One region of the Pseudodesulfovibrio aespoeensis Aspo-2 genome, then DNA from elsewhere that is predicted to be linked to it. Evidence: riboswitches for the same ligand, from Rfam matches in the RefSeq annotation. Region 1 holds a riboswitch; each other region holds the start of a gene.

Region 1 (7,392 bases):
GGTGCAGCCAGTCGGGCGCGACCTGTCCGTTTTCCACGGCCATGACGGTGTCGCCGAGGAAAACGGCCTCCTCCAGATCGTGGGTGACATGCAGGATGGGGATGTCGAGCTCTCCCTTCAACTCCTTGAGACGGGCTCGCAGGTTCCTGCGGGTGGCCACATCCAGGGCCGAGAATGGCTCGTCGAGCAGCAGCAGGACCGGCTCGCGGGCCAGGGCCTGACAGAACGCCGCCCGCTGCCGCTCCCCGCCCGAGATGGCGGCGGGTTTGCTGGCTGCCAGGTGCCGGATGCCGAACATGTCCATGAGCGCGTCAACCCGGTCCATGTCCGTGGCGGCAAAGGCCACGTTCTTGCGGATATTGAGATGGGGGAACAGGGTGTATTCCTGAAACACGAGGCTCAGCCCACGCTTGCGGGCCGGGACAAAGACGCCGGAGTCCGGGTCGGCCCAGGTCTGGCCGCCAAAGGTGATGGCTCCGGAGTCCGGGCGCTCCAGCCCGGCCAGCAGACGGATCATGGTGGTCTTCCCTGCCCCGGACGGCCCGACCACGGCGGTGATCTGGCCGGGCGCGCAGGAGAAGCGCAGTTCAAGATCGAAGTGCTTGAGCCGCTTGGTCATGTCAGCACAGAGCATCATGGCCGCCTCGCGTTGATTTTGTTGATGATCATGAGGACCGCGAAGCTGACCGGGACCAGGGTCGCCGACATCAGGAACGCGTCGTTGAAACGCATGGCCTCCACGGCCTCGAAGATGGCGATGGACGCCACCTGGGTCTTGCCGGGAATGCTCCCGCCGACCATGAGGATGACGCCGAACTCGCCAAGGCTGTGGGCAAAGACGAGGATGGACGCCGCAGCCAGCCCGCCGATGCAGTTGGGCAGGATGATCCGAAAGAAGGTCGCCACGGGCGTGAGGCCGAGAATGGCGGCGCTTTCGAGCAGACGCGAGTCCATCTTTTCGAAGGAGGCGCGCAAGGGCTGGACCGCGAAAGGCAGGTTGAAGATCAGCGAGGCGATCAGAATGCCCGCAAAACTGAAGACCAGCCTGCCTCCGGTCAGGTCTTCCCAGGCCGCCCCGGCCAGCCCGCGCGGGCCCATGACCACGAGCAGTCCGAATCCAAGGACCGTGGGCGGCAGGACCATGGGCAGGGTGACAATGGCGTCGAGGACGCTCTTGCCCCGGAACCGGCCAAACGCCAGCACACACGCCAGCGGAGCGGCCAGCACCGGGATGAGCGCCATGGTCCAGAACGCCAGCTTCGCCGAGAGGAGGAGTGGTGTCCAATCCATGGGCTATTTGTATCCGTACTTCAGCTTCATGGCCTGCACTTCCGGCGAGGCCAGAAATTCGGCAAAACGCGCCGCCGCCTCGGGGTTGGGCGCTTTCTTGAGGATGCAACCCGCCTGGACTACCGGGGGTGCCTCATCCACGACCACAAAGCAGCCCTTCTTGCCCTCTTCCGTGAAGATCGAGGAATAGGCGATGAAGCCCACGTCAGCCGCGCCCGAGGATGCGAACTGGAAGACCTGGGAAATGGACTGGCCGAACACGAGCCTGGGCTGCACCGCGTCCCAGATCCCGGCGGCCTGCAGGGCCTTCATGGCCGAGGTGCCGTAGGGCGCGGTCTCCGTGTTGGCGATGGCGATCTTCTTCACCGCCGGGTCCTGCAACGCAGCCTTCCATCCCTGTGCGCACAGCTTCGTGTCGAGCGACCAGAACACCACCTGCCCCTGGGCGTAGACAAAGGGTTTTTGGGCCAGGCCGTCGGCATAGAGCTTGTCCGGGCGGCTCTCGTCGGCGGCCAGCAGCATGTCAAAGGGGGCGTCGTTGACGATCTGCCCGTACAGCTTGCCGGTGGAGGCATAGGTGGCCTGGACGGTCAGGCCCGTGGCCTTCTCAAAGGCCGGGATGATCTCATCCTGCATGATCGACGTGAAGTTGGCGGCCTGGGCTATGAGCAAGTCTGCGGCCAGGGCGCTCGACGGCAGGACAAGGGCAAGAACAAGCAGGAATGGGGCTATCCGTTTCATGGTCCTTCCTCGGGGGGGTGCGGGTTGCGGGTTGCGGATTGCGGGTGCGGGTTGCGGGTTTCTTTACTTTGACCGGTACCTGTGCAAACCTTGGCCTCATATATGAACGTATCGACACACAACGCAACCGTGTCACGCAATTGGGAAAAAGCGTGACCATACCCGGACACGCCATGCCAAAATCCAGAATGGTCCCCCGCCACTGCCAGCGCGAGCTGTTCAGCGTTGCCGACGACGTGCATCACCTCGACGCGCAGCAGCTCCAAAAACTCACCGACGCCTTCGCCATATGGCGAAGCAGCGCCAGACGGCCCGACAGCGTCCGGGCGCGAGAGCGGGTCGGGCTGACTTTTCTCCTGCTCCGGCACACGGGGGCGCGGCTGGGCGAGGTGCTGGCCCTTGATGACCGCACCGCCTTCGACATGCAACGCGGCGTGGTGCATCTCGGCCTGAAGGAAAGCACGCGAGAGGTGCCGCTGCCCGAGAATTTCTGCGCCGAGTTGGAGCGGGTACTGGAAAGCCCCATGGCCTGCGGCCTCAGGGGGCAGTTCTTTCACCTTGATGCAGGATATCTGCGGCGGATCTGCTATGAACGCGGCAAGGAATGCGGGCTGCCCAGGGAGCTGGCCAACCCGCGCGTGCTGCGCAACTCCCGCGTGGTGGAGATGCTGCGCGGCGGCGTGCCGCTGGCCGTGATCAAGCCCGTGCTCGGCCAGTCGTCGCTGGATTTCGCATCGGGCCTGCAACAGTTCACCCAGGAGGATGTGACCGCCATCGTCCGGCTCGCCCAGACCGACATGCGCACGCGCAGCAGCGCCCGCAACTCCTTCATCGGGCATGTGACAGCCCTGCTGGCCGATACCGTGATGGCCGAGGTAAGCATGCAGAGCCGATCCGGCGTCACCATCCACGCCGTGATCACCGCCGACAGCATGCGCGCCATGCGCCTTGAGGTCGGCACTCCCATCGTGGCCACGGTCAAGGCCCCGCTGGTCAATGTCATGCGCGCCGGACAGACGGTGTCAGGGAGCGCCCGAAACCGCCTGCCAGGGACAGTCCTGCGCGTGCTCGATTCGCCCGTGATCGCGGAGATCACCGGACGCCTCGAAGAAGGGACCGAAGTCTGCGCCCTGGTTTCCGGCCAGAGCGCACGGGACATGGCCCTGCAACCGGGAGACGAGGTGGATTTCTGGTTCAAGAGCCTCTCGGTGGTCCTCAACGCCATCCGGTAGGTTCGCCCCCCCCGCTACATGATGAAGTCCGTGGACAGGAAGTTGGAGCTGTGGTCGGGACACCCGCCACATTTCCGTTTGCCAAGAGCGCGGAAGCTGTATATCTGTTAATCTTGATATATGCATATGGCAAGAAACGGAAAACGGTGAAAAACCGTTGCGGACGCGCCGCTGTAACCGGCAAAACCCGCCCGCATCCACCCGTCAGGGGAAGGGTGCGGGCATGCATGGGGCCGGGAGCCAGAAGACGTCTTGCCTGGATGTGTTCCGGCCCGCGCCCGTTTGCGGTCGCGGACCATCTGCTTCGGACGTTGACCCGCCCGGAGCTGGCTGGAAACTCCTTGTCTGACACCTTGTAAAATGGAGTGGACATGAACGCGCACGTACTTGGTTTTCCCAGAATGGGAACAGGCCGCGAACTCAAATGGGCTTTGGAGGATTTCTGGCAGGGCAGGCTTGACGAGAGCGGGCTTCTGTCTGTGGCGTGGGAACTGAAGGAAAGGCACTGGGCGATCCAGGCCCAGGCCGGGCTGGACTCGGTCTGCGTCGGGGATCATTCCCTGTATGACCATGTGCTGGACACGGCCATCATGGTCGGGGCCGTCCCGGAGCGGTTCCTGGGACACGGCGGCGGCAGCGGTCTTGACACGTATTTCCGCATGGCCCGCGGCGACGCGGACGCCAATGTCCCTGCCATGACCATGACCAAATGGTTCGACTCGAACTACCACTACATTGTCCCGGAGATAGGGCCGGATACAACCTTCACCGGAACGTCCGGCCAGCTTGCCCGGGACATTCATCGGGCCGTTGGCCTTGGCTACAACCCGAGACCGATCCTGGTGGGCCCCCTCACCTTCCTGCTCCTTGCCAGAGAGGTTGGCGGCGTCAGCCGCTGGGACCATATGGAGGCATTGACCAGGGCCTATTGCGACATCCTCGGTGAACTGGCCGGCCAGGCCCGGTGGGTGCAGCTGGACGAGCCCGCCCTGTGCCTCGACCTGCCCCCACAGGCCGCAGAAGCCGCCCGCCATGCCTATGCGCAGCTCGCCAAGGCGTGCGGCCCCTCGCAAATCCTGCTCGCGACCTACTTCGGGGAGTTGCGGGAAAACCTTGGCCTGGCTGTCTCGCTGCCCGTGGACGCCCTGCACCTGGACCTCGTCCGGGGACGCGCCCAGCTCCAAGAAACCCTTGCCGTCATGCCGCAGAGCATGCACCTTTCCCTCGGGCTGGTGAATGGCCGCAACATCTGGCGGACAGACCTCGACGCGTCGGCGAGGCTCGTGGACATTGCCTGCGCCGCTCTGGGTGAGGACCGGGTGATGGTCGCCTCCAGCTGTTCGCTGCTCCATGCGCCCATGGATGTCGAGAGCGAGAACGCACTGGATCCGTCCCTCAAGCAATGGATGGCCTTTGCCGTCCAGAAATGCGCCGAAGTGGCTGCCCTGAAAGGGCATGGGAGCGCCGCCGCGCCAGCCCTGTTCGCCGAGAACCGAGCCGTTCTGGCCGCACGAAACGGAAGTGCCCTGGTGCACAATCCCGCTGTGGCGCAACGCTTGTTGGCCATTGACGAATCCATGCTCACCCGCACCTCGCCCGCCGTTGCGCGGGCCACGGCCCAGCAGGCGCGGATGGGGCTGCCCCTCTTCCCGACCACGACCATCGGCTCGTATCCCCAGACCGCCGAAATCAGGCAGGCCCGGCTGGCGCACAAGCGGGGAGAACTCTCCGACGCCAGCTACCAAGAGGCGATGCGCCGACAGATAAAGGAGACCGTGGGCCGCCAGGAGCGGCTGGACCTCGATGTCCTGGTCCACGGCGAACCCGAACGAAACGACATGGTGGAGTATTTCGGCCAACAGCTCGACGGCTTCTGCTTCACCAGCAATGGGTGGGTCCAGAGTTATGGCAGCCGCTGCGTCAAGCCGCCGGTCATCTTCGGCGACGTGTCCCGGCCAGGGCCGATGACGGTGGACTGGGCCGTCTACGCCCAGAGCCTGACCGACCGCCCCATGAAAGGGATGCTGACCGGACCCGTGACCATCCTCTGCTGGAGCTTTGTCCGCGACGACATTCCAAGGAGCGAGGTCTGCCGCCAGATCGCGCTGGCCGTGCGCGACGAGGTCCGCGACCTCGAAGCCGCCGGAATCAGCATCATCCAGATCGACGAGGCCGCCCTGCGCGAGGGCATGCCCCTGCGCGAATCCGAGCGCGGGCAGTACCTCCGGTGGGCGGTGGACTGCTTCCGCCTCGCCTCGTCCGGGGTGGACGACGCAACGCAGATCCACTCGCACATGTGCTACAGCGAGTTCAACACCATTGTGGAGTGGATAGCCAGGATGGATGCCGATGTCGTCAGCATCGAGGCGAGCCGGAGCGGCATGCGCCTGCTTGATGCGTTCGACGCCAGCCGGTTCCCGGCCCGGATTGGACCGGGCATCTACGACATCCACAGCCCGCGCATACCCGATGCCGAGGAGATTCTCCAACTCCTGCGCAAGGCGTTGCGCGTTGTCCCGGCAGACCGCCTCTGGGTCAACCCGGACTGCGGTCTGAAGACACGGGCCTGGCCGGAAACCCTCGCCTCGCTGCGCAACATGGTCACGGCGGCCAAACAATTGCGCGCCGAGCACCTGGAGGGAACACGGGCAGAGTGATCGACAACCCCGGCTGACTGCACAAGCCCTCATCCCCTGGCAGGGTGGGGGCTGTGCGCCCGGCCCGGCTTGTTCATGAACCGCCCGGCCCGGCATCGACGCCCGACTGCACACTTCATTCACTGCATTCTGGAAAGCGGAGGGGAAAGGCTCAAGAACCTTTGCGAACCCTTGACAGATGTCAAAACTGGCCTCCGGCGACAGACGATTCCGGGTGCTTTGACCCACCACTTTGACCCAGAGGGGTCAAATCACGCCGAAAGAAGACAATCGTGCAAGTTGCCGGATAAAAAAGAAAAAGGGTTGCGGCCTGTTAGCCGCAACCCTTGATCATTCTGGTGCCGAAGAGAAGACTCGAACGTCTAGTTTTTCGGCAGAGCGGCAATGATTTGATTTTATTAGTCTATTTTGTTTTGGCGTGTCCTTTGTGCATGAAGAATGACCTAGCATTTTGACCCGGCTTCAGCAAGGGAGAGATGTTATGCTTTTTGGAATATTCCCAAATGCCTCGACTCGTGATGAAGTCGGCTTTGAATCCTTATCAACGGCGTGAAAGGCCGTAACCAATCAACCGGAAGATCGCTTACCTGCGTTATTTCAATGGGTTGAAATGCCATATTCACCATGAAAAACATAGTTGCCTTTGAGAATGACACTTGGGTGACACGTAAATTCTAACTGAGGGCAGACGAACTGAGCCAAATAGACCTTCATAATCCCTTGAATGCCATTTTTGACAATCCTGAGCGATATGCCATCGTTGATGTTGTGTCAGGCTGGAAAATCGCTCAGGTTAGGTATAAGATACATGCACAAACAAATTTGTTGTAAGCGCACAATGAACCCCTTCTTACAGCAGCACCCCATCGATGCCATGATGCCCTTCATTTCAAGGAGGAGCATCCTGTGCCGCCGCAGATCATTCCCAAGGGCATCGCCACATCGGGTCTCCTGGCCTATGTCCTGGCTTCCAAGTTTGTTGACGGACTGCCGTTCTATCGTCAGGAGCGCATGTTCACACGACTGGGCCTGGATGTATCCCGGAGCACCATGTGCGGCTGGGCTTTTCGGGCTGCCGAAGCTAGCGAGCCGATCATGGAGCTTCTACACGAAGAGATTCTGTCTGGGCCGGTCCTGAACCTGGATGAGACCACGGTGCAGGTGTTGAAAGAACCTAGCCGGAAGAACACGAGCAAATCATATATGTGGCTCGCCCGAGGCGGACCTCCTGGAAAACCCGGCGTACTCTTTCACTATTCGCCCTCGCGTTCCGGCAAGATTGCCGAGGAGTTGGTGCGTGACTTTTCTGGCTACCTGCAAACCGATGGGTATGCGGGGTATAACGCTCTTGGGGAGCGAGAGGGTATTATCCATATGGGCTGTCTGGCGCACGTGCGGCGTAAGTTCATGGACGTGCTCAAGGCTGGGACTAAGAAACGCGGCACCGCCCAGGAGGTGATCGATCTCATTGC
Region 2 (7,392 bases), 1.7 Mb from region 1:
GCTGCCTGCAACGGCTGGGCGACATCTTCGGCGAGATGGGCATCAGCGACGCAAGCCCACGCTCGGCCACCATCACCGCGATCCAGACCACCCTGGTGGTGGCCCTGGACGACACGGCCATCAGGACCATGGGCGAGACGGGCAAGATGTTCACCCAGGCGGTCATGTACCGAGTCTTTGCCGAGGTCCTGGCCGTCCGGCTGCGCGCCGCCAACCACCAGATCGACGAACTGCACCGCGACATCGACGCCATTAAAAAGTGACCTTCTCAGGAAACGACACCCTGACCCGGGTCGCGCCTCAGAGTCCACTCAGCTAGGCTGTTGAGAAAGGTTCGAGTGCTAGGCGCGAAAAAAAGGCAAGACCGACGCGTATATACAATACGCGAGGGTTTGCCTTTTTTGAAGCAACGACGCAATCGAGCCTTTCTCAACAGCCTGAGGCGCGCCCCACCTGGGGCGCGCCGATCCATTTTTCGATCCGGACGACTACATCAGCTCAAGGCTCTGGCCACGGAACAGCGCCCCGCCAGGACGCGCCGGGACGACCCTCACGCCGCCTTCCGCCTGCCTGACTCCACCGGCCTCGCCAGGCCCGACCCGGAAGAACTCCATGGTTTGCTGCAACTGCACGGCCTGCTGGGACAACTCCTCGGACGTGGCCGACAATTCCTCGGAGAACGAGGCGTTTTTCTGGACCACGATGTCCAGATGTTGAATGGACATGGTGATCTGCCCGGCGGCAACGTCCTGCTCCTGGCTGGCCGCGGCCACTTCCTGCACCAGCTGCTCGTTGCGCTTGATGTCGGCCACGATCTTCTCAAGCATGGTCCCGGCCTGCTCGGCCACCTTGAGGCTGCTGCCGGTCAGATCGCTGATCTCGCGCGCGGCCACGCCGCTGTGCTCGGCCAGCTTGCGCACCTCTGCCGCGACCACGGCGAACCCCTTTCCATGCTCGCCCGCCCTGGCCGCCTCGATGGCCGCGTTGAGCGCCAGCAGATTGGTCTGGCGGGCGATGTCCTCGATGACCGAGGTGCGGCTGGCGATATCGCGCATGGCGGCCACGGTCTGCTGCACCGCGTCGCCGCCCACGGTCGCGTCGCTGGCCGTCTTGACCGCGATGTCGCGCGTCTGCCGGGCTACCTCCATGTTCTGGCGGATACTCGCCGCCATCTGCTCCATGGAGGCCGATATCTCCTCGACGCTGGCGGCCTGCTCCGTGGTGCCCTCGCTCATCTGCTCGGCGGACGCGGCGATCTCCTCGCTCCCGGCGGCCACGATCTCGGCGGCGGACTTGACCCTGCCGACCACGGTGCGCAGCGACCCGATCATGTCGCCAAGGGCGCGTATCAGATTGCCCAGTTCATTGGGCGAATCGCTGCGCAGGTCAAGGGTCAGGTCGCCCCGGGCCATCATCTCCGAGGCCTGCATGCCATGTCCCACCGGAACCACCACCAGACGATTCATGAACAGGGCCACCAGCCCGGAAACCACTGCCGCGATGAGCAGCCCGATGCCCATGAGCACGTACCCCTGGCGCACCGCGCCGGCTGCAAGATCCGACTCGTAGGCGGACATGCCCACGATCCAGCCCGTGTCCGGCTCTGTCCGGAAGGCCATGACCTTGGCGCGGCCCTCCCAATCGTACACCATCTCGCCGTTCCTGCGGTTCATGGCATCGCGCACAAACTCGTGTCCGCTGTAATCCTGTAGAATGACGGAGCGCTCCCTGGGGTGATAGATGAAACGGCCCGAACCGTCGAAAATGAAGCCATACCCCTCGTTTCCAATGGCAACCGGATCGATAAAGTCCCTGCCAAAAGCATCCCATGCCGAGAACAGGGCCACTCCGCCCACAATCCTGCCCCCACCGTCGCGCACCGGGACGCTGACGGCAAAGGTGAGCGTGCCATCGGTCTTGGATTTGAACACGGTGCGCGAGACATGCGAAGGCTCGCCTGAAAGCACACCCCTGACGTATTCCCTGTCCGAGACGTCGATCCCGGCCAAGGACGCGCCGTCGGCCATGGCCCCGGCCAGAGAACGGCCCCTGCCGTCAAAGACCATGGCTCCATACAAGTTGGGGTTGCTGTCCACGTAGTTCTTGAGGGCCGAGTCTGCCAGGTCCACGATGGCCGGGTCCGTATCAGAGGCCAGGACCTCCGCCATGACCCGCCGGTCGGCCATGGCTCTGGTCGCGGCCAGCGTGTCGTCAACAAACAGATTGAGAGCCGCTACCACGCTTGCGGCCTGGGTCGCCGCCCCCCTGGTCTCGCTCGCAAGGGTCATTTCATAGGATGATGTTTTGACATACCAGACCAACGAGGCCACCCCCAGAACAATTGAAGCGATAACCGGGAGAAGTACCGCTCTGGACAATTTTCCGGTCACGATTTGCAACATCGGGAATACTCCTTTGCTCATTCACGAACACTTGGCGGGAGCGGCCAACTCCGACTCCCTGCCAACACGCTTGAACACGCCTCCCCGAGCCTGAATGACCAATCAATCAGCACACGCGTGCAAGCTTCAGACAACACCATATGCCAATGCCATCTCCGGCAAAACAACCCTTTTATAAATTTTCATCCAGAAATGGTTATCTTTATCATTTTATCACACGGGATCATGACAGACCCAGCGGATTGGTGCTATGGGATGGCATGCGTGGATTCCGGTCAACCGCCGGAGCAGACCAAAGAAGGAGAGAGCTCATGCCGCTGCACGAACTGGCCGGGCGACCGGCGCCCAGGGACATCCTCGTCAACATCCCCCGGCTGGTGGCCGCCTACTACCAGACCAGGCCCGACCCGGCGGACCCGGCCTGCAAAGTCAGCTTCGGCACCTCAGGGCATCGCGGCTCGTCGCTCGACGGCAGTTTCAACGAGGACCACATCCTGGCCGTGACCCAGGCCGTGTGCGAACACCGCGCAGCCCAGGGCATCGACGGCCCGCTCCATCTGGGCATGGACACCCACGCCCTGAGCGAGCCCGCCCTGGCCACCGCGCTCGAAGTGTTCGCCGCCAACAGGGTCAGGGTACGCATCCAGCGCGGCCTGGGCTACACCCCCACCCCGGTGGTCTCCCACGCCATCCTCACCTGGAACAAAGGGCGCACCAGCGGACTGGCCGACGGCGTGGTCATCACCCCGTCCCACAACCCGCCGCGCGACGGCGGCTACAAATACAACCCGCCCGAGGGCGGCCCGGCAGACACCGGAACCACCAGGGCCATCCAGGATCGGGCCAACGAACTGCTCAAAAACGGGCTCAGGGGCGTCAACCGCATCCCCTACGCCCGCGCCCTGAAAGACCCCGTCGTGGAGCACCACGACTACATCACCCCCTACATCACCGACCTGCGCAACGTGGTCGATCTCGACATCATCCGCAACGCCCGCCTCAAGATCGGCGTGGACCCCATGGGCGGCTCGGGCATCGCCTACTGGGAACCCATGGCCGACATGTACGATCTTGACCTGACTATCACCAACCCGGTCGTGGATCCCTCCTTCGCCTTCATGACCGTGGACTGGGACGGCAAGATCCGCATGGACTGCTCGTCGCCATGGGCCATGACCTCGCTCATCCGCCACAAGGACGACTACGACATCGCCTTTGGCAACGACCCGGACTACGACCGCCACGGCATCGTCACCAAAAGCTCCGGCCTGCTCAACCCCAACCACTATCTGGCCGTGGCCATCCAGTACCTCTTTACCCACCGGCCCGACTGGCCCGCCCAGGCCGCTGTGGGCAAAACCCTGGTCTCAAGCTCCATGATCGACCGCGTGGCCGCCACACTGGGCCGCCGACTGCACGAGGTGCCCGTCGGCTTCAAATGGTTCGTCGAGGGCCTCCTCGACGGCTCCTGCGGCTTCGGCGGCGAGGAATCAGCCGGGGCCAGCTTCCTGCGCCGCAACGGCACCGTCTGGACCACCGACAAGGACGGCATCATCATGGACCTGCTCGCTGCGGAAATCACCGCCAGCACCGGACGCGATCCCGGCGAACTCTACCGCGACCTTGAAGCCGAACACGGCGCGCCCATCTACCAACGCATGGACGCCCCTGCCTCGCCCGCACAAAAAGCCGCCTTCTGCTGCCTCTCCCCGGATATGGTCACAGCCGACACCCTCGCCGGAGAACCCATCCGCGCCAAACTCACCCGCGCACCCGGAAACAACGCCCCCATCGGCGGGCTCAAAGTCACCACCGAAAACGGCTGGTTCGCCGCCCGACCCTCAGGCACTGAAAACATCTACAAGATATACGCGGAATCCTTCATAAACACCGACCACCTGCGCACCATACAACAGGAAGCCCAAGCCATCGTCGCCGCCGCCTTCCACAAGGCAGGCGTGTTGGAATGCCTCCGGCGGTAAAAGCCAAATGCACTGGCTGGCATCGATCATCAGCCAAGCATAACCTGGCTCATCTATCAAGGTTTCCAGCACTCTTTCCCATACGCCTTTGTCCCGCCAATGGCCGGGGTTTTTGCCATCGTTTCTCGGCAACTCCTTCAACGGTCCGGCCACGAAGCGCCTCGCCGAAGGATGCGCCTCCGACATCATTCCCACCACGGCCACTGGCGGTCAGGCGGCCAACAGCCTTCTCGCCTGCGAGATCCTCGCCTTCCTGCTGCAATGAACCGACTTGGTTGACCGCGAACCGGTCTTTGCCCCGCGATTCGCCATGGTGGATTTCCTCAGCCAGAAAATGGCGGTGGGCGATGTGATTCGCGGGGAATGACGGCTTGGTTGCCGACGCATTTCCCCCGCCGTCATTCATCCACACCATCAAGAAAATCCCACCCTGCCAATCACGACACATTCACGGATTTCAAAAAAACAGAGACAACCCGCTTGCGCTCTCCGGAAGCATGGTCTAGATTTTCTCTTGTCACGATGTTCTTCAGGTGGCCGCAAGGCCATAATCGGGAATCCGGTGCAAAACCGGAGCGGTCCCGCCGCTGTGATCCCCCTATGCGCCCGTTTCCAACACGCCACTGCCCCACTGGGGTGGGAAGGCGGAACCGGGTGGGGAGAGCCAGAAGACCGGCCTGAAGCTATTCCTCTCCTGATGTGGTGCGCGGACCCCGCATCCGGACTGTGAAAACACTCCATCCCAACGTCGCCCGGCGACTGCGGTTCCGCCGCTGTCCCGCCGTCAAGGGCGACCATGCAGACACCCATGCCCCACGCGCATCGGAAGGACGACCGGTTGCCCCGTTGCCCTGTCTGCCAAGAGACGATCATGCCGACTCAAATCATCAAACGCGACGGGCGCATCGAGACCTGGTCCACCAAACGCATAGGGGTCGCCATCTTCAAGGCGCTCAAGGGAAGCGGCATCAAGGATCCGATGCTGGCCGACAGGCTCGCCGGAAAGGTCGAGGCCAAGCTCGCGGACATGGACACCCCGGAGCAGGAGCAGGTCCAGGACATGGTGCAGCAGGTGCTCATGGAAGCGCGCCTGTACAAGGTGGCCGAACGGTACATCCTCTACCGGGAAAAGCGGCGCGAACTGCGCACCCAGGACCAATCATTCATGGATATCGTGGGCGTCACCGAGAGCTACCTCGACAATCTCGACTGGCGTGTCAGCGAAAACTCGAACATGGTCCACTCCTTCCAGGGGCTGATTCTGCACATGGCAGGCTCGGTGCAGGCCCGCTACGTTCTGGAGAAGTATCCCGAGGAAGTGCGCATGGCCCACAACCACGGGTACTTTCACATTCACGACCTGTCCTTTGGGCTGGCGGGATATTGCTCGGGCTGGAGCCTGCGCGATCTGCTGCTTGAAGGGTTCAACCTGCGCGATCGCTGCTCGTCCACCCCGGCCAAGCATTTCGATGCCGCGTGCGGACAGATCGTCAATTTCCTGGGCACCCTGCAAAACGAATGGGCGGGCGCCCAGGCATTCAACAATGTGGACACCTATCTCGCGCCCTTTGTCCGGCACGACGGGCTGGACTATGCAGCGGTCAAGCAGCAGGTGCAAAAGCTGCTGTTCAACCTGAACGCCACCTCGCGCTGGGGCGGGCAGAGCCCGTTCACCAACTTCACCTTTGACGTCGTGCCCCCGGCCCACATCGCAGGCGAGGCCGTCATCCTCGGCGGCAAGCTGCTGGATTCGACCTACGGCGAGTATGCCCTTGAAATGGCTCTGATCAACCGGGCCTTTCTTGAAGTCATGCTCGAAGGTGACGCTGCTGGCCGCATCTTCTCCTTCCCCATCCCGACATACAACGTGACCAAGGATTTTCCCTGGGAGTCGGAAGTCGGCAAGCTGCTGCTCAAGATGACCGCCAAATATGGCGCACCCTATTTCCAGAACTTCATCAATTCCGACCTCAACCCCGAGGACGTGCGCTCCATGTGCTGCCGACTCCAGATGGATCTTCGGGAAATCCGCAAGAAGACCGGCGGCCTTTTCGGCGCGGGCGATCTGACCGGCTCTGTCGGCGTGGTCACCCTGAACCTGCCCAAGCTCGCCTACCTGGCCCACAACGAGGAGGACTTCTTTGAGCTGCTTTCCGAATACGCGGAGCTGGCCATGGAGTCCCTGGAATTCAAGCGCAAGATCGTGGAGAAAAATCTTGAGGCCGGGATGTTTCCCTACTCCCGCCGCTACCTGAAGAACGGCTTCAAGGGGCACTTCTCCACCATCGGCCTCATCGGCGGGCACGAGGCCTGCGTCAACCTGCTTGGCAAAGGGATGGAGACGCCTTCGGGCCTGAGCCTCATGCAGCGCACCCTCAACCATCTGCGCAGGCTGGTGGTCAGGTTTCAGGAAGAGACCGGAAACCTGTACAACCTGGAAGCCACGCCGGGCGAAGGAACATGCTACCGGCTGGCCAAGATCGACAGGGAGCTCTACGCCGACATCCACACCTCGGGCGGCGAGGTGCCATACTACACCAACTCGACCCTGCTGCCCGTGGGAGCCAGCCAGGATGTCTTCTTCGCCCTGGAGCACCAGAACGAACTGCAGCCCCTCTACAACGGAGGAACTGTCTTCCACACCTTCCTGGGCGAGGCCGCACCCGATGAGGAAAGCGTCAAGAACTTCCTGCTCAAGGCCATGAGCAAGACCAAGATTCCATACATCTCGGTCACCCCGACCTTCTCGGTATGCGACGACCACGGGTATATCTACGGCGAGCACTTCACCTGCCCGACCTGCGACAGGGACACCGAAGTCTACACCCGCGTGGTGGGCTACTATAGACCCGTGGGCCGCTGGAACAAGGGCAAACAGGAAGAATACAAGGACCGGGTGGAATTCTCCCAGGAGACATTCTGCACCGCCTGACCCTTTTGAGGACATCCGTCAGATGATATTGGACGCCAATCAGATCGTTGCCATTCGGCAGCATAATGACGAGGAA
Region 3 (7,392 bases), 330 kb from region 1:
CTTCTTGCCCAGGTCCGGCCACTGCGAGGTGGTGTAGTAGAGATGAACATCGGACACGCCAAAGGCGTCGCAGCTGCGCAGCACGGCGGAGACGTTGTGCGGGTCCCAGATATTGTCCATGACCAGGGTCAGGTCTTTTTGCCTTCTGGCGAGCACTTGGTCGATCCGCTGTTTTCTCTTGTCGGATATTTCGCTTTGCATGCCGGTTTGGTACCTGATCTTCATGCCGTTATGCAAGCCGCCCGCGCACACGGCGCGCATTCGGCGCACTTCGGCTTGAGGCATTATTTTTTGCAGCTATTTATTGACAAATTTTTCCATTACATAGGAAAACAATGGTGATGATTTTACATGTCTGAGAATCAGGGGACACCGATGCGAGCACTCATAGTCGAGGATGAATTCCTGAGCCGGAAGGTTCTGAAATCTTTCCTCATGACCCTCTTCGAGGTTGAGATCGTGGTCAACGGACGCGAGGCCATAGAGGCATTCAAGCTGGCCCACAGGGAAAACCAGCCCTATGGCCTCATCCTCATGGATATCATGATGCCCGAGGTGGACGGCATCGAGGCCCTCAAGCAGATCAGAAAACTGGAGGCCGACGAAGACCTGCGGCCACGGGTCAAGGTGATCATGACCACGGCGCTGGACGATCCGCAGACGGTCATGAGATCCTTCTACGACGGCGAGGCCTCGGCCTACATTGTCAAGCCCGTGGTCAAGGAAAAGCTCTACAAGGAGCTTGAGAAGCTCAATCTTCTTACCAAGTAGACAGGGAAAAGAGCATGAGCGACGACCCGATGGTCGAGGAGTTCTTCTCCGAGGTCAACGACAAGTACTATCCCCAGGTAATGGAGGGGCTGGAACTGCTCGAAGTCAGCGAGGTGGCTCAGGGCATCGAGATTCTTTCACGCCCCCTGCACACCATCAAGGGCGTGACCGGCTTCATGGTCGGATTCGAGCCAGCCTCACACTTCACCCACAAGATCGAGGATTTCCTGAAAAAGGTGCAGTCCGGAGATGTGGAGCCGACCCAGTACAACCTGACCCTGCTCTCGCGCGGGATCAACATGATCTTCCAGGTGCTCGAACAGCTCCGGGACGATGCCGTGGACGAGGAGGAACAGGAGGAAGTCCTGGCGCTCATCACCGAGGCGTCAAGCAGCGGCCCGGTGGCTGCCGCAGAGACCGGGGCAGGAGTCACAGTGGAGACACGCGACTCCGTGACCATCATCCGGGTGCGCGACCATCGCGTCCATCTGGACCGACAGTTCAAGCCCGTCATCTCGGCCATCATGGGGGTCGAGCCCGGCGACAAAATCCTGATCGACCTGACCGGCGTGCTCACCTTCGGCTCCACTGCCTGGGCCATGGTGGCCAGCATGGGTTCCACCTTCAAGATCGCGGCCTGCGGACTGAGCCCCGCCGCCAAGCAGACCTTCTACGCCTGGGGATTTGATACCACCATCGCCGTCTATCCCGACGAAGACACCTATTTCACGACCCAGTAAGGAGATTCCATGCAGGACAGCATCAGCAAGTGCATAGAAGACATCGAGAAACAGATTCTCGACGTGGCCAGCTCCGGCTCCGGTGCCGGAGAAGCGGTCAATGCGCTCGGCCTGTCCCACATGAAGCTCTCCAGCGCGAGCGTCATCACCATTCTCGACATGCTGACCGACGGCATCACCCCGGTCAACGATGATATCGTCACGGCCATGCTCGGCGTGTGCGAGGCGCAAAAGCGGTTCCTCTTCGCCGTGGGCGGCCTGCTCCACACCGACGCAACATCCCTTGGCAGGAACGCACCCAGGAGCAAGGCCATAGCCAGGCCGGACTTCGAGGACGAGGCCGAGGCGGCCAGGGCCTTCATGGACCCCGCAGCCATGGCCGAAGGGGAGCCAAAGTGCGACCTCGATGCCCAGGAGACAGGGGAGCAAGCCGACCCGGAGCAGGAGTCCGAACCGGACGTCAAATGCGACCCCAAGACCAAGGGCGGCACACCCGCAACCCAGGCCATCTCGTCCATCCGCGTGCCCACGGACCGGCTGGACCGGGTCATCGAGCTGGTGGGCAAGCTCATGGTCACCTACGCGGTCATCGCCCAGGGCGGGGCGCGCAATCTCGCCCAGATGGCCGCGTCGCTGCGCGAGCTCGACAACGTCATCAGCCGCTTGCAAAAAGAGGTGGACGCCATCCGACTGGTGCCCCTGAAACAGATTTTCATGCCCATGCACCGGCTGGTCAGGAGCCTGAGCCAGAAGATCGGCAAAAGACTCGAATTCACCGTGCAGGGCGATGACCTGGCCCTGGACAAGACCATTGTCGAGAGTCTCAACGAGCCCCTGGTGCACCTGCTGCGCAATGCGGTGGACCATGGCCTGGAGACCACCGAGGGCCGCAAGCAGGCAGGCAAGGACGAGACCGGCAACGTCATCCTCGCGGCCTGGCGCAAGGGCGACACCGCCTTTATCCAGGTGCGCGACGACGGACGCGGACTGGACCCGGACCGCATCCTGAACAAGGCCCTGGAAAAAGGACTTGCCGACCCGGACAAGCACTACGAGACAGCGGAAATCCTCCAGTTCGTGCTCCAATCGGGCTTCTCCACAGCCGAGACTATCACCGATGTCTCCGGGCGCGGCGTGGGCATGGACGCGGTGGTCAACTCCATCCGCAACACCCTTGACGGCGACATCGCCATCGAGAGCACGCTGGGCAAGGGCGCGGCCTTCACCATCTCCATCCCCCTGGACCGCTCGGCCAACGAGGGCATCGTGGAAGCCCTGGTCTGCAAGGTGGGCGGCGACACCTTCATCGTCCCCAGCCGCGACGTGGTCGAGATATACATGCCCAAGATCCACGACGTGGTGGAGCTACCCGACGGGCGCGAAACCGTGGACGTGCGCGGCGAGGTCCACTCGCTGCTGCGGCTGGCCGACCTGCTGGGGCTCACCCCGGAGGTGACCGACATCGAGATGGCCCAGGCCATCGTGGTCCGGGTGGGCGACTACAAGGCCGCCATCCTGGTGGACGAAGTCCTCAGGCAGCAACAGGTGGTCATCACCGGCTTCACCGTGCCGGTCGAGGAAATCTTCCATGTGCCCATCCTCGGCTACGGCATGATGGGCGAATCCGACGCCCTGGTCATCGACACCGAGGAAATCCTGCAATACTTCCAGGAACGGCGCGCCATGGCGCGAACATCTTGACTTGGCCACCCCTGTGGGCATAGTTAGCCAGTCTCAGGTGTCCACCAAGGATTGAAAAGGGAATCCCGTGCAAATCGGGAGCGGACCCGCCGCCGTGACGCTCTCATGAACCGTCTTCATTCATGCCACTGGGAAGGCCCGGGAAGGCGAAGACGGGAGGAGCCAGCCGGAAGACCTGCCTGAGCCCGTTTCCACGGTCTGCCTCCGATGGCACGAGGGCTTGCCATCCATAGGTATTTGAAGGGAAAAATACGGTTCCCCTTCCTCGCTGCCGCATGCGGGGAAGGGGCGTTTTCTTTTCCCGCCAACCAGCCCCTCCCGACGAGGAGGAATCATGACTCGTTCCCATTTCCACATTCCTGCCTGCATCCTGACCTACGCACTCTCCCTTGCCTTTGTCTGCCTGTTCTCTCTGCCCGCCCGGGCCGGACACGGCCACAGCGGCCCGGTCAGGCAGGCCATTGTCCTAGCCGCCTTCGGCACCTCCTACCCCGAGGCCCTCGGCTCCATCCTGAACATCAGGACGCGGGTGGAGCTGGCCAACCCCGGCATCCCGGTGCGCCTCGCCTTCACCTCAAGCACCATCCGCTCCATCTGGCACGAGCGGCGCGACGATGCGGCCTGGATCAAGGACAACCCCGGCGTGCCCGCAGAAGTGTTGTCCGTGAAAACGCCCCTGGCCACCATCGCCGACCTGCAAAACGAGGGCTTCCGCGACATCACGGTCCAGTCGCTGCATGTCTTTGCGGGCGAGGAGTTCGAGGACCTCAAAGGGCTCATGATCGCGCTCGACTCCATACGCACGGTCAAGGCCAAGTCCGCCCCCTTTGCCGCCCTCCGCCTGGGCCGTCCGGCGCTGGGCATGCCCGGCGACGCCTACCCCTACACCGACGACATCGCCGCCGGGGTCAAGGCCCTCAAGGCGGACGTGGACCGGGCCAAGACCATGCGCGCCGCCCTGATCTACATGGGCCACGGCAACGACTTCTTCTCCACCGGCATTTACGCGGAATTGCAGAAACAGATGAACGAGGCCTACGATGTGCCCGTGTTCGCGGCCTGCGTGGAGGGCTATCCCGCCTTTGACGACATCCTGGCCGGACTCAAGGCGGCCAAGGTGAAAAAAGTCCTGCTCAAGCCGCTCATGGTGGTGGCGGGCGACCACGCCTCCAACGACATGGCGGGCGACGAGGACGACGCCTGGAAGATCATCCTGACCAAGGCCGGGTACCAGGTCACCACCGACCTGACGGGCCTGGGCGCTAACGACGCCTGGGCCGACCTCTATGTGGACCATCTCAAGGACGCCATGAGCCAGTCCGGACTGCTCCGCTAGACGACCATGACCACCGCCCCCCGCCCATACCCGCGCCAAAAGGCCCGGACCGGACTGACGCTCCTGCTGCTCGCGGCAGGGCTGTGCGTCCTTGCGGTCGCGGCCACGGGCATGGGGTTCATCGCCATCACTCCGGGCGAGGTGCTCGCCATTGTCTGGGGCTGGCTGCGGGGGGCGGCGGATTCCCTGGACCCGCTCACAGCGGGCGTGGTCCTTGAGGTGCGGCTGCCGCGCATCCTGACCTCGATCTTCGTGGGCGCGGCCCTGGCCGTGGCGGGCGCGGTCTTCCAGGGGCTGCTGCTCAACCCGCTGGCCGATCCCTTCACCCTGGGAGTGTCGTCGGGCGCAGCCTTTGGCGCGGCCCTGGCCCTGCTCCTGGGGCTGACCTTCCTCGGCCCGGCCACCCTGATCCTGACGGCGTTCATCGGCGCCTGCCTGACCCTGCTGGCGGTCATCGCCATGGCCGGGCGCGACGGCGAGCTCTCGCCGGTCAACCTGATCCTCTCCGGGGTCATCGTCTCGGCCATCCTCTCGGCGGGCTTGAGCTTCATCAAGTATCTGGCCGACGAGCGCGTGGCGGTCATCGTTTTCTGGCTCATGGGCAGCTTTGTCTCGCGCACCTGGGGCGACGCCCTGCTCACCGGCGCGGTCTGCCTGCCCGGCTTCGCCGTCTGCCTCCTCCTGGCCCGCGACCTGAACATCATGAGCCTGGGCGCGCTCCAGGCCAGGAGCCTGGGCGTGAACACGGGCCGGGTTCGCCTCGTCCTGCTGCTCACGGCCTCGCTCATGAGCGCGGTCTGCGTCTCGGTGTCGGGGGTCATCGGCTTTGTCGGGCTGGTGGTGCCGCATCTGATGCGGCTGGTGACCGGGCCGGACAACCGCTGGCTGCTGCCCGCCTCCGGGCTGTGCGGAGGCATGCTCCTGCTGGCCGCGGACACCCTGACCCGGGCGGTCCTGCCCCACGAGGTGCCCATCGGGGTGCTCACGGCCCTGATCGGCGGGCCGGTCTTCTGCTGGCTGTTCAGCCGCACCCGCGCCGGGAGGCGGCATGACTGAGGCCGTCACCTACACCGCGCGCGCCCTCGGCTTCGCCCATGGCCCCACGCCGGTCCTGCGCGGGCTCGACCTTGAGTTTGGGCCAGGGTTGTTCCACGCCGTGGTCGGTCCCAACGGCAGCGGCAAATCCACCCTGCTCGACCTCCTGGCCGGATTCAAATCGCCCTCTTCTGGCAGCGTGCTGATCAACGGCGCGCCGGTGTCCGAGGTACGCCCGGCGGCCATGGCCCGGCTGACCGCCTTGGTGCCGCAGGGGTTTGACTGCAACTTTCCCTTCACGGTGCGCGCGACCGTGCTCATGGGCCGCCACCCGCACATCCCCCGGTTCTCGCGCCCCTCGGACGCGGACATGGCCGCTGTCTCTTCGGCCATGGAGGCCACGGACGTGGCCCATCTGGCCAGCCGCACCCTGGCCGAGCTTTCGGGCGGCGAACGCCAGCGCACCGTGGTGGCCAGGGCCCTGGCCCAGGCCACGCCGGGCCTCTTGCTGGACGAGCCCACTTCGAGTATGGACATCCGGCACGGGCTGGCCGTCATGGCCGAACTTGGCCGGCTGGCCCGCCAGGATGGGCGCACGGTGGTCGCCGTGCTCCACGACCTCAATCTGGCCGCCACCTGCTGCGACCGCATCGTCATGCTCGCCCACGGCGCGGTCCACACGCAGGGCAGCCCGGATGCCACTCTCACCCCCGAAACCATCCGGGCCGTGTTCGGCGTCCGCGCCCTTGTCAGCCGCAGCGGCTCCGGCCCCATGACCATTGCCTACGATCCCAAGGACCACGCATGACACGCTCTCCCTGCTCCCGTTCTTTCGCCGCCCTGGCCCTGACCCTGTGCGCCGCCCTGCTCCTGTCGGCCCCCGGCCCGGCCCGCGCCCAGACCGTCAGGGACGACACGGGCCGCACCATCCCGGTGCGCGGGCCGTTCACCCGCATCATCTCGCTCTATGCGGCCCACACCGAAAACCTCTTCAAGCTCGGCCTGGACGAGGCCATCATCGGCGTCACCGAAAACGAGGACTTCCCGTCCACCGCCCTGGAAAGGCCGACCTTCAACGCCCGCGACGGCGTGGAGAAATTTCTGGCCGCCAAGCCCGACCTCGTGCTCATCCGGCCCATGCAGCAGACCGCCCATCCCGGCCTGTGGACCGCCCTTGAGCGTCACGGCGTCGCCGTGGCCGCCCTGCAGCCCGGCACCATCCCGGAGATGTACGATTACTGGCGCACACTCGGCATCCTGACCGACAGGGAAGTGCAGGCCGAGAGCATGATCGGCGAGTTCAAGGACGGCCTGAGCCTCGCCCGCCAGCGGCTGGAGAGCATCCCCCAGCAGCGGCGGCCCGGCGTCTTTTTCGAGTCCATCCACCGCAAGGTCGCCACCTTCTCCCCTGGCTCCATGCCCATCTTCGTGCTGGAGACCGCAGGCGGACGCAATGTGGCCGACGACGCCCGGCCACGCCATGACACCAACATCGCTGACTACGGCCTGGAGCGCATGTTGGCCAAGGCCCCGGCCATCGACGTGTACCTGACCCAGTATGGCGTGATGAACACGGTGACCATCATGGAAATAGCCACTGGCCCGGCGGCCTCACGCATCAAGGCGGTGCGCGACCGCAACATCTTCCTGGTGGACGAGCGGCTGGTCTCGCGGCCCACCATGCGCCTGCTCGCAGGCATTGAGACCGTGTACCAACTGCTCCACCCCACCACCGGCGACTAGCGACCCGGCACAACACAGACCCCGGCACGGTTGCGAGTCGGCGGGAGAACACAACGCATGACAGAT

Evidence for each region. A riboswitch is a leader RNA that binds a small molecule or an ion and turns the genes downstream of it on or off. The one in region 1 is predicted to bind cobalamin.
Region 2: another riboswitch for cobalamin. It lies ahead of DAES_RS04855 (ribonucleoside triphosphate reductase); the one in region 1 lies ahead of metE (5-methyltetrahydropteroyltriglutamate--homocysteine S-methyltransferase).
Region 3: another riboswitch for cobalamin. It lies ahead of DAES_RS11565 (sirohydrochlorin cobaltochelatase); the one in region 1 lies ahead of metE (5-methyltetrahydropteroyltriglutamate--homocysteine S-methyltransferase).

What each region holds. Positions count from the first base shown of each region.
Region 1 covers NC_014844.1:2,827,077-2,834,468, forward strand. Annotated here, with positions in the region: gene DAES_RS13165 (ATP-binding cassette domain-containing protein) at 1-637, opposite strand, end outside; gene modB (molybdate ABC transporter permease subunit) at 634-1,290, opposite strand; gene modA (molybdate ABC transporter substrate-binding protein) at 1,294-2,031, opposite strand; gene DAES_RS13180 (TOBE domain-containing protein) at 2,205-3,263, shown strand; cobalamin riboswitch at 3,366-3,532, shown strand; gene metE (5-methyltetrahydropteroyltriglutamate--homocysteine S-methyltransferase) at 3,635-5,920, shown strand; partial or broken gene tnpC (IS66 family transposase) at 6,824-7,392, shown strand, end outside.
Region 2 covers NC_014844.1:1,092,132-1,099,523, reverse strand. Annotated here, with positions in the region: gene DAES_RS04870 (cyclic nucleotide-binding domain-containing protein) at 1-263, shown strand, start outside; gene DAES_RS04865 (methyl-accepting chemotaxis protein) at 489-2,402, opposite strand; gene pgm (phosphoglucomutase (alpha-D-glucose-1,6-bisphosphate-dependent)) at 2,714-4,384, shown strand; partial or broken gene DAES_RS17930 (IS5/IS1182 family transposase) at 4,399-4,486, opposite strand; gene DAES_RS17550 (hypothetical protein) at 4,497-4,649, shown strand; cobalamin riboswitch at 4,899-5,079, shown strand; gene DAES_RS04855 (ribonucleoside triphosphate reductase) at 5,256-7,316, shown strand; gene DAES_RS04850 (hypothetical protein) at 7,339-7,392, shown strand, end outside.
Region 3 covers NC_014844.1:2,493,476-2,500,867, forward strand. Annotated here, with positions in the region: gene DAES_RS11545 (TrmH family RNA methyltransferase) at 1-201, opposite strand, end outside; gene DAES_RS11550 (response regulator) at 376-771, shown strand; gene DAES_RS11555 (Hpt domain-containing protein) at 786-1,511, shown strand; gene DAES_RS11560 (chemotaxis protein CheA) at 1,521-3,212, shown strand; cobalamin riboswitch at 3,231-3,409, shown strand; gene DAES_RS11565 (sirohydrochlorin cobaltochelatase) at 3,547-4,548, shown strand; gene DAES_RS11570 (FecCD family ABC transporter permease) at 4,555-5,604, shown strand; gene DAES_RS11575 (ABC transporter ATP-binding protein) at 5,597-6,391, shown strand; gene DAES_RS11580 (ABC transporter substrate-binding protein) at 6,388-7,326, shown strand; gene cobI (precorrin-2 C(20)-methyltransferase) at 7,384-7,392, shown strand, end outside.